Regions from separate parts of the Gilliamella sp. B14384G12 genome, predicted to be linked through region 2. Evidence: riboswitches for the same ligand, from Rfam matches in the RefSeq annotation. Region 2 holds a riboswitch; the other holds the start of a gene.
What was found. Region 2 has a riboswitch for thiamine pyrophosphate ahead of thiM (hydroxyethylthiazole kinase). Riboswitches for the same ligand answer to the same signal wherever they lie in the genome.

Region 1 (5,986 bases), on a different contig from region 2:
CAGATGAAGAAGGAAAATTTAAAACAGATATAATAGAGGGTGAAGGTTGGCCAGAATGGATGGTGGAAGCCTTTAATGCTACATCACTTGAAGAGTTAGCTGCAATTAAACAAAAATATAATATCAAGCCATAATAACGAACTTAAATAGAACGCGAAGGAATAAGGAATAAAACAGTAATGCCATCAAAATACCGCCCCCAGATCTTTGGTTGGTTTGGAGACCTAGATAAAGGTCCTCATAGCGTACCACTGCATGACCGTCGTTTAATTTATGCCAATGATAACTATTGTGCATTTATTCGTCAGGAACATAGCGATCAGATTTTTTATACATGTCTCTATTTTGTTGCAATTATTTTAGGAATCATCCTAATTGTAGGTACTGTTATGTTTATTTTTGGATTTAATGATTCCAAAATCGGTGACCAACTAACAATAGTTGGGATAATTGGTTTTATTACTTGCTGTTTTGCTTTAAATTATGCAATTCCTGAATTCTATCAAAATGCATTTTCCCGTCTTGGTAGTCCCATAATATTTAATCGTAAGACGGGTAAAGTGTATGTTAATGAAAGTTACTTTTTTAACTTTAAAGTATTACGGCACCCAAAAGTATTTTTACAACCGAAAAAGCGCCGAATACAAGAGTATGATTGGAATGATATGCATGGCGTAATTATCCATAATTTTTCACGCAATGCTTTAACTTCAACGGTATTAATGGTGTGTCAACCCGGTACACATCAAGTTATTGACCATGTTATGTTAGATCCTGCACGCGCTGGTACAGGTAGTACCTTTGTTTGGGAATGGATCAATAGTTTTATGGTGAATTATAAATCAGCCAATATAGATGATGGTGAATACAAAACAGATGAAGAAGGAAAATTTAAAACAGATATAATAGAGGGTGAAGGTTGGCCAGAATGGATGGTGGAAGCTTTTAATGCCACATCACTTGAAGAGTTAGCTGCAATTAAGCACAAATATAATATTAAACAATAATAACGAACTTAAATAGAACGCAAAGGAATAAGGAATCAAACAATAATGCCCTCAAAATACCGTCCCCAGATCTTTGGTTGGTTTGGCGACCTAGATAAAGGTCCTCATAGCGTACCACTGCATGACCGTCGTTTAATTTATGCCAATGATAACTATTGTGCGTTTATTCGCCAGGATCACAATGACCAACTTTTTTATACTTGTCTCTATTTTATCTCAATTATTTTGGCAAATGGAATTATCATTGGATGTCTTTGGCTAGCGGTTCTCCATGATAACTCTAAAATAGAGTTTGTTGATCTGGTTGTTATAGTCTGTTTTGTTACTTGCTGTTTTGGTTTATATCTAGCTATTCCTGAATTCTACCAAAATGCATTTTCACGCCTTGGAAGTCCCATAATATTTAATCGTAAGACGGGTAAAGTGTATGTAAATGAAAGTTTCTTTTTTAACTTTAAAGTACTACGGCACCCAAAAGTATTTTTACAACCGAAAAAGCGCCGTATACAAGAGTATGATTGGAATGATATGCATGGCGTAATTATCCATAATTTTTCACGTAATGCTTTAACCTCAACGGTATTAATGGTATGTCAACCCGGTACACATCAGGTTATTGACCATGTTATGTTAGATCCTGCACGAGCAGCAACAGGTAGAATGTTTGTCTGGGGTTGGATTAACAGTTTTATGGTGAATTATAAATCAGCCAATATAGATGATGGTGAATACAAAACAGATGAAGAAGGAAAATTTAAAACAGATATAATAGAGGGTGAAGGTTGGCCAGAATGGATAGTGGAAGCTTTTAATGCTACATCACTTGAAGAGTTAGCTGCCATTAAACATAAATATAATATCAAACCATAATAACGGACTTAAATAACTTGAATGGATAATGATGATTGAATATAAAAACAGTAATAAAAAGTCTTTTTATTCACATGAATTCTATTAGAAATATTAATAATAAAATAGACGAAACGGTATAGACTCCTGAATATTTTTTACAAAAATTGCTATTTTTATTTTAAGCATCACCGTTTTTTATACCTAAATGAGGAGTTTCTGATTACTAATGTTTGATATGATTTAAATTTAACTAAAAATAATGGGTTTTCTGATGATTTTTTACCAGAAAATGATACCTTAAAAATAACTTACCACTTTCTTTATTTACAATTTTCCAACTAACTACTAAACTAATATCGTTCTCAACGGGGTGCCTTATGGGCTGAGAGTGTTAGGTTTACTAATGCAACTCGTCGAACCTGAACTGGGTCATTCCAGCGGAGGGATTTGAGTTATCGTGTCTGCTCAAACCTTTTGTCTTTTATTCGCTTTTTTGGAGGCAAAATGTTTTGTAATAAATTCTTACTGTCATTTTTATTTTCTGTATTCTTTGTAGCAACTTCTGCTAATGCTAAAATTCATGAAAAACCTATTTTAACAGTTTATAGTTATAGCTCTTTTATTTCCGAGTGGGGACCAGGTGAAGCAATTAAACAGGGCTTTGAAGCGCAGTGTGATTGCCAACTTGATATTGTAACGCTAGGCGATGGTGTGTCGATTTTAAATCGTCTTCGCCTTGAGGGTAATAAAACCAATGCTGATGTTATTTTAGGTTTAGACAATAATCTTTTAGGACAAGCTAAACAGGCTAATATCATGGCACCTCATCAAATAGCCAAACCTAACAATCTTAATACTGATTGGTGGGATGAGGATTTTATGCCGTATGATTTCGGTTATTTTACTTTTATCTATAATAAAGAAAAAATAAAGAATCCTCCTCACTCATTACATGAGTTAGTTGACAATAAAGCCAATTGGAAAATTATTTATCAAGATCCTAGAACCAGTACTCCCGGATTAGGATTGCTATTTTGGGTAAAAAATATTTACGGTAAGGATGCGGTATCCGCATGGCAAAAAATTGCTAAAAATACTGTTACAGTTACTAAAGGGTGGAGTGAAGCATACGGTATGTTCTTAAAAGGTGAAGCTGATTTGGTGCTGAGTTATAGCACATCGCCAATTGCACATATAATTAATGATCAAGATTATCGTTATAATGCCGCTATTTTTGATGAGGGGCATTATCGTCAAGTTGAAATAGCAGGTATCACCAAATATAGTCAACAACCACAATTAGCACGTCGCTTTTTACAATATCTATTAACACCCGAGGTACAACGGCAATTTGCTGAAAAAAATGTTATGTATCCTATTATAAATACGCCATTACCCCCTGCGTTTGATCAGATTAATAAAGTCAGTAAAGCGCTTGAATTTGATGCAGAGAACGTGGTTGATAATCAAAAAGCTTGGATACGAGAATGGCAATCAGCCATTAGTCAGTAATAAAATAGATTGTTAATTTTATAATAAAAAGCAATGTTAAATTTTAAAACGTTACTGCCAGGTATCAGCGCTGCTAGTTTGATAATAGCAGTTTTAGGCACTGCATTGTTTGCACTTTGCCATACAGCCATAAAGTCCGATAATTTAACGGTTTATATTGATAATTATTTATTGCACATTATTTGGATCACTTTCATGCAAGCGATATTATCGACGTTTTTGTCGGTATTTTTGGCCGTTGTTATGGCTAAAGCGTTATCCATGATCGATTTTTGGGGAAAAAGCTTTCTGATACGAATCATGCCCGTTACCTTTATATTACCAACATTAGTTGTTGTAACCGGGCTATTATCTGTTTATGGTCAACAAGGTTTATTTGCTACGTGTTTTGCTTATTTAGGCTTATCTTTTTCAACTTCAATTTATGGACTGGTTGGGATTTTATTGGCTCATGTTTTTTTGAATTTTCCTTATGCGAGCGGTCTGTTTTATCAAACATTAACGAGTGTTCCTGTTGAGCAAAAACAACTGGCTGCTCAGCTTAATTTCTCTCATTTTACTTATTTTAAATTAGTAGAATGGCCATTATTGCGTCGGCAGCTTTTACCTATGTCCGGACTGATTTTTATGCTTTGCTTTACCAGCTTTGCAATAGTGTTGGCATTAGGAGGTGGGCCAAAATATACCACTATTGAAGTAGCTATTTACCAATCGATTCGCGATTTTGATTTGATGCAAGCTGTTATGTTAGCAATCATACAACTTATTTGTTGTATGAGTTTTGTTTGGGTACTGCGAAGAAAAAATCATTACCGCGATCTTAGTGCGCAGTATATTCGTGACCAATATCGTTTACCCAACACTGTGACTATAGGTTTAGTTAGTGCTATTATTGTGATTTTGGGTGCAATGTATATATTGTTGCCAATGATTACGTTATTGATTGAAGGTTTTGGTTATTTTCAATGGTCGCAGTTAAATTGGGCTTTTCAGCAAGCGGTTATCTATTCGTTAATAATTGCCCTTGGTTCAGCTGTGGTGGCTATGTCACTTGCTTTATTAATACTTTGGACCAATAGCCGTCTATTGATTAGCAATCAACAACAATGGAGCAATCGTTTAATGTTAATAGGGTCATTGATATTAACCATTCCAAGCATGGTACTTGCATCAGGATTGTTTATTTTGTTATTTCAGTATGCTGATAATGCCGTGTTTGTCTGTGGTTTAATGATGCTTTGCAATGGTCTAATGGCCTTACCTTTTATCTTAAAAAATCTTGAAGTGCCAATGTATGATGTCACATCACGGTATTGGCAATTATGTCAATCATTAAACATTGCAGGTATTAGGCATTTTTATTTAATCGAATATAAATCATTAAAAAAACTGATTACATTGAGCTTGGCCTTTTCGGCATTATTGTCAATGGGGGATTTTGGTATCATTGCATTGTTTGGCGGGCAAGCCGTCACCACGTTACCTTATTATTTGTATCAACAAATCGCTCATTACCATTATCAAGAGAGCGCCGTGACGGCTGCATTTTTGTTAATTTTATCTTTTAGTTTATTAATTGTGATGGATTATGATCGAACTTAATCAAATTAATTATCAATATGATAATTTTAAGATGCATTTTAATATGCAAATTGCTGCTCAAGAAAAAGTAGTCATTGTTGGACCGAGTGGTGCGGGTAAAAGTACCTTATTAAGCTTGATCGCAGGATTTATTTTTCCAAATTCCGGGCAAATCATCCTTAATAATCAAAATATGACGCAAACTTTACCGGGTAAGCGCCCAGTTTCGATGCTGTTTCAAAATAATAACTTATTCGATCATTTAACCGTTGAGCAAAATATTGCTTTAGGCATTAAACCGTCATTAAAACTAACGACTTTTGAGAAGCAAAATATTGCCGATATGTTGGCTAAAGTTGGTTTATCGGGCTTTAATGATCGCTATCCCAATCAACTTTCAGGTGGACAGCGTCAACGAGTTGCTTTGGCTCGCTGTTTAATTCAACATCGTCCTATTTTATTATTGGATGAACCATTTTCGGCATTAGACCAAGCTTTACGGTTTGAAATGCTAGCACTGGTTAATCATATCTGTGATGAATTCGCTTTAACGTTACTTATGGTTTCACATTATCTGGATGAGTCTTTAGAAAACTTTTCACGTTGTTTAGTTGTTGATAATGGAAAGATCATATTTAATAATCCTCCTGATCAACTTAAGGAACCCGAAAATAAGGTTATTGCTCAATTATTAGGTTTGCCAATAAATAAAAGCTAAAACGATTGTTTGCTAATTTATTTCTAAATATAAAATTGTTATCACTTAAGGTTTTATTAATGTAGGAGGGGTAATTTATACACTTCTATAACCTATGATATCAAATAAATTTTCATGACGAATATACAAGAAAACAAAAAGTTTAGCTGGTTAGCGCTTATCTTTACTATTTTATTTTTTACTTTTTTTTCAAGTGGTTTACAACTTTATATCTTCATTTCTGGACACGCCAATGTGATAGGTTTACGTGATTCAATCATCTATAGTTTAATTTGGTTGATCCCCGCTTTAATATTTCCAAGTCAGACCCGAAAAA
Region 2 (5,986 bases):
TTAAAAACGCTGCATGAGAATCAATATCTACTGGCACTGGTCACCAATAAGCCCGCTCAATTTTTGCCAGCCCTATTATCATCGCTTGGCATAAAAGAGTACTTTTCCCTAGTGCTTGGTGGTGGTGATGTTATTAAATTAAAACCCCATCCTGCTCCGTTATACCAAGTCATGGCAACCTTTGGTTTATTTAGCGATCAATTATTGTTTGTAGGCGATTCTAAAAACGATATTACTGCCGCGCAAAATGCCAAATGCCCGACGGTTGCACTAACTTATGGGTATAACTATGGCATCTCGATTGCAACGAGCAATCCCGATTTTTTATTTGATGATTTTAAAGATATATTAACCTTATTACCTCAGCCTAAAGCTGAAGCTAAGAAATAATAAGCAAAGATAAAGAATAACTAGATTAGGAATAAATTATGAGTAAACCGATTGTATTTAGTGGCGCTCAGCCATCAGGCGAACTAACACTTGGCAACTATTTAGGGGCTTTAAAAAACTGGGTAGCGTTGCAAAACGAATATGATTGCGTTTATTGTATCGTCAATCAGCACGCAATTACTGTACGTCAAGACCCACAAAAATTGCGCAAAGCAACCCTTGATACATTAGCCTTATATTTAGCATGTGGCATCGATCCGAAGCAAAGCACTATTTTTGTACAATCCCATGTACCCGCTCATGCTGAACTAGGTTGGGCATTAAACTGTTACACCTATTTTGGTGAACTCAGTCGAATGACACAGTTTAAGGACAAATCAGCTCGCCATGCCGAAAACATCAATGCGGGTCTATTTGATTATCCAGTTTTGATGGCTGCCGATATTTTATTATACCAAGCCAATTTAGTACCTGTTGGTGACGATCAAAAGCAACACCTTGAATTATCGCGTGATATTGCTATGCGTTTTAATGCGCTTTATGGCGATATCTTTACTATGCCAGAGCCTTTTATTGCTAAAGTTGGTGCACGGGTCATGTCATTACAAGATCCAACCAAAAAAATGTCTAAATCAGATGAAAACCGCAATAATGTGATTGGATTACTTGAAAATCCTAAAGACGTTGAGAAGAAAATCAAACGAGCAATGACCGATTCTGACGAACCACCAGTCGTACGTTATGATTTAAAAAATAAAGCTGGTGTATCTAACTTACTCGATATCTTAACAGGTATTACAGGTAAACCTATTGCTGAACTTGAAAAAGAGTTTGAAGGCAAAATGTACGGACACCTTAAAACTGAAGTGGCAGCTCAAGTGATTGATATGTTAACAGCGTTACAAACTAAATATCACCAATATCGTGATGATGAAAATTACTTACATTCAATCATGCAAGAAGGTGCAGAAAAAGCACGTTCAAAAGCCGAACCAACCTTGAAAAAGGTTTATGACGCAATTGGTTTTGTATAAACAATTTTAATAAACTGTTTTTAAAAAAATAAACCATTAACTGCTAAACCACAAACTGATAGTTATAACTTAAAATCGCTAACTATCACAAAAAAATAGTATAGATTGGCTTTAATCAATTAATTTAGTGAATAACGATTAAAGCCATCTAAATATATGGGTTAGTTATGAAGATTATTATTCTTGGTGCTGGACAAACAGGCAGTGCTTTAGCTGAATACCTTGTTACCGAAAAACAAAACGATGTAACGGTGGTCGATGAAGATCATGATAAATTGCAATCTTTACAAGAGCGTTTTGATTTACAGGTCATTTGTGGCAAATCATCTTATCCACAAGTATTAGAAAGTGCGGGTGCTGAATCAGCTGATATGCTGGTTGCCGTCACTAATTCGGACGAAGTGAATATGATGGCCTGTCAAATAGGTCACGTTATGTTCAATATTCCGCAAAAAGTCGCACGTATTCGTGCACCGGAATATAACGACGAAAAATATCCATTTTTCAATAAAGATTGCATTAATATCGACCATATTATTGCTCCAGAAAATCTGATCACCAATCACGTAAGTCAGTTAGTACAATATCCAGGCTCGTTACAGTTTGCCTCTTTTTACGATAACCGTGTATGTTTGGTTGCAGTGACGGCTTACTATGGTGGAGCCTTAGTCGGAAGCGAATTGTCTGAACTGAAAGAACATTTACCCCATGTTGAAGCCAGAGTGGTTGCAATATATCGAAAAAATCGCTTTATTCGCCCATTAGGCTCCACACTCATTGAAGCGGGTGATATGGTTTATTTCATCACCCCACCTAGCAATATCAAAGCAGTAACAAGTGAATTACAGCGTCTAGAAAAACCTTATAAACGCATCATAATTAGTGGTGGTGGTGGCATCGCCATTGCTTTAGCTAAACGTTTAGAGAATGACTATCAAGTTAAATTAATTGAACGTAATGCTGAACGTGCCGAATTAATTGCCGAACAGCTGGTTAATACCACTGTTTTACATGGTGAATCGTCAGATCAAGAGTTGCTATCACAAGAACAAGTTGAACTAACGGATCTGTTTATTGCTGTAACGAGTGACGATGAATCTAACATTATGTCATCCATGTTAGCTAAAAGAATGGGCGCTAAAAAAGTGATTGTTTTAATCCAAAAGCAAGCCTACCTTGAACTGATTAATGATAGCGTTATAGATATTGCTATTTCACCACAACATGCCACTATTTCAGAGCTATTAAGCCATGTAAGGCAATCGGCGGTTGTCAAAGTGGTCTCTTTAAGACAGGGCGAATCTGAAATTGTCGAGGTGATTGCACATGGAGATAAAGAGAGTTCCAAACTAGTGGGTAAAAATATCAACGGTTTAAAATTACCTTCTGGTGCTACCATTGGTGCGGTAGTGCGTGGTGAAGATGTGATTATCGTTAATACAGACTTAACCATCGAAAGTAACGATCATCTCATCATCTTCTTACCTGACCGACGTGACATAACAGATATAGAAAAATTATTACAATAACTTGTGTTAAATTATTAGTCAGTCCATAATAAAAGCTCTTTTGACTCGGGGTGTTTTTTGTTGCTTACAAAAAACTGAGATTTTACCCGTTGAACCTGATCTGGATTATACCAGCGTAGGGAAGTCTAAGCCTTGAAAGTCCTCAATTGGCACACTCTTCCCTAAGCTAACTTTATAAATTGTTGTAAGGAAAGAATATGTCTGCCACTCAAGCCCTGCAAATAACCCAAGCAAGACCTTTTATCGATCATGTAAAACAACAACATCCATTAGTACACTGTATTACCAATGATGTGGTTCAAAATTTTACAGCGAATGTATTATTAGCAATTGGCGCATCACCAGCCATGGTCATTGCTAAGCAAGAGGTTGCCTCTTTTGTGCAAATTGCCAATAGTTTACTAATCAATGTTGGCACCCTTGATAGCAATAGTGCAGAAAGCATGTTATTAGCGGCTGCCAGTGCTCAAAAAAATCACATACCATGGGTACTCGATCCGGTCGCAGTCGGACCAGCACTTGCTTATCGTACCGATATTGTTCATCAATTAATTGGTTATAAACCTACCGTTATTCGTGGTAATGCTTCAGAAATATTAGCCTTAAATGGCGATAACTCATCTGCCAAAGGCCCTGACGGTCAAGATTCTACTGAATCAGCCTTAAATGCAGCTAAACAACTTGCCCAAAAACTCCAAACCATCATTAGTATTACTGGGGATATTGATTATATCACTAATGGTGAACAGACTTACTGCATCACAGGCGGGGATATAGCATTAACTAAAATTACTGGTACTGGTTGCTCGCTATCAGCCATGGTTGCAGCTTTTATTGCTGGCTCATCTAATACCTTACTTGCTACAGCGTCAGCCTGTTTTATGATGAAAAAATCTGGAGAGCTTGCCAACAAACAACAAGGGTTAGGCACTTATGCGGTATCGCTGATCGATCAGCTTTCACTATTTAACCCATCACAAGTATAAGGAAATCAGATGAATAAACGTCTCGACTTAAGTCTCTATTTAGTTCTAGATCCAATCTTATGTGGTGGTATTACTGGTATGGTAGAGACCACAAAAATCGCTGTTGCTAATGGGGTAACCGCCGTTCAATTAAGATCAGAACATGAATTTTCTGGTAAAAATTGGTATTACGCAGCATTAGCATTAAAAGAAGTGTTAAGCGATACCCATGTTCCTTTATTTATTAACGATCATGTTGATATAGCCCTAGCAATTGATGCCGATGGTGTCCATATTGGGCAAAGCGATTTACCTGTTGATGTCACACGTAAATTAATTGGCAATGACAAATGGCTAGGATTTTCGGTCGCTAATCGCCAACAACTTAATGAAGTCCCATGGCAACTTGTCGATTATATTGGGATTGGTCCAATTTATCCTACCACCACGAAACAAGATGCCGCACCAGCAATGGGCATGCCACAATTAACTCAATTAGTTAAGCTAAAACAGCGCCCTGCTGTGGCAATAGGTGGTATTAATGCCAATAATGCTACCCCAATATTGCAAAGTGGTATTGAAGGCATCGCTGTTGTTTCGGCAATTTGTGGTCAAAAAGATATACAACAAGCCACACTATCGCTACTTGAAAAAATCCAACAAGATAAAAATAATAAGGGGTAATATTATGACAACCGTTGCTTTAACCATTGCCGGTTCTGATCCAAGTGGTGGTGCAGGTATCCAAGCAGATTTAAAAACCTTTTCAGCTCTCGGAGCCTATGGAATGTCAGTAATCACCGCCCTTACCGCACAAAGTACTCAAGGCGTTGATAGCGTATTGGCAATTGATCCTACATTTGTGGCTAAACAATTTAATACCCTATATCACGATATAAAAATTGATAGCGTGAAAATGGGAATGCTAATGAATAAAGAGATCGTAACGACTGTTTATCATCTGCTAAACAATAACCCTATTGCTAACATTGTGCTTGATACGGTGATGATCGCTAAAGGGGGACATACGCTGTTAAAATCTGACGCAGTTAGTGCTATTCGTGAACTATTAATACCTTTATCAACGGTAATAACACCCAATCTTCCCGAAGCAGCAGCGTTACTCGATTGTGAAGAAGCAAAAAACGAAGATCAAATGCAACAGCAAGGTCATGAGTTATTGAAATTAGGTTGTAAAGCAGTTTTAATGAAAGGTGGGCATTTACCCAGTCCAGAGAGCCCGGATTATTTAATAACCCCAATGCAAACGATTAGAATGGTCTCACCACGAATTCAAACTAAAAATACTCATGGTACGGGTTGCACATTATCAGCAGCAATTGGGGCACTGCTGCCTAAACATGGTTTAGAAGATGCCATACATCAAGCGAAAGACTATTTGCAAGGTGCAATTACTCATGCAGATGATTTAAATATTGGTCAAGGAATTGGTCCAACGCACCATTTTTATCAGTGGTGGTAGATTAAATTTTTTAATAAATACTGAAACTGGTGTGCCGAAAAAAAAGTTAATATGATTTTTAAATATAACGACACACCAACAGGACATAAATATCTAAAATTATCTCAATCCCAATTTCAATTAATCAATGGAATTGGCTTTTTTATTACTCAAAGACCAATAACCATCAAAAACATAGGAATTAAAATCACGATTACATTTAACATAAATCACAAATACGCTATCTTTAAGAAGTAATCCTTTAAGATACGGAGCATGATTCAAAAGGTTTTGCTCTCTCTTTCCATGCAATCATGATTTTTGTATTGAAAGATTTGTACATCAAATAAACTAATGCAGATTCTTTGCTTCACTCACACTACAGTGGAGCGATCCTTGTTTTGTATCTTTATTTTCTGAATAGAGTGCCCAGCAACTCTTCATTGAAAGATCAATCTTTTTGGTGATTGCAACTCCGCTCGCATATTGACAAACAACATAATAAGGAGCGGTATCTTTGACATGATTCACTTCCCATACTAATTTTTGTTGTTGGCCATCAATTGTGCCTCTTGCAGGTACCAATGAAGCTTTGTTAGCGGGTTT

Region 1: linked by a shared signal. The riboswitch ahead of thiB (thiamine ABC transporter substrate binding subunit) and the one ahead of thiM (hydroxyethylthiazole kinase) in region 2 are both predicted to bind thiamine pyrophosphate.

Annotation. Positions count from the first base shown of each region.
Region 1 is NZ_JACFPU010000010.1:11,389-17,374, forward strand. Features, by position in the region: gene H3S73_RS10210 (DUF6708 domain-containing protein) at 1-134, shown strand, start outside; gene H3S73_RS10215 (DUF6708 domain-containing protein) at 180-1,007, shown strand; gene H3S73_RS10220 (DUF6708 domain-containing protein) at 1,053-1,877, shown strand; TPP riboswitch at 2,216-2,323, shown strand; gene thiB (thiamine ABC transporter substrate binding subunit) at 2,364-3,371, shown strand; gene thiP (thiamine/thiamine pyrophosphate ABC transporter permease) at 3,405-4,973, shown strand; gene thiQ (thiamine ABC transporter ATP-binding protein ThiQ) at 4,960-5,670, shown strand; gene cptA (phosphoethanolamine transferase CptA) at 5,779-5,986, shown strand, end outside.
Region 2 is NZ_JACFPU010000001.1:265,107-271,092, reverse strand. Features, by position in the region: gene H3S73_RS01210 (phosphoglycolate phosphatase) at 1-390, shown strand, start outside; gene trpS (tryptophan--tRNA ligase) at 429-1,424, shown strand; gene trkA (Trk system potassium transporter TrkA) at 1,592-2,953, shown strand; TPP riboswitch at 2,990-3,092, shown strand; gene thiM (hydroxyethylthiazole kinase) at 3,151-3,939, shown strand; gene thiE (thiamine phosphate synthase) at 3,949-4,602, shown strand; gene thiD (bifunctional hydroxymethylpyrimidine kinase/phosphomethylpyrimidine kinase) at 4,607-5,401, shown strand; gene H3S73_RS01180 (STY0301 family protein) at 5,732-5,986, opposite strand, start outside.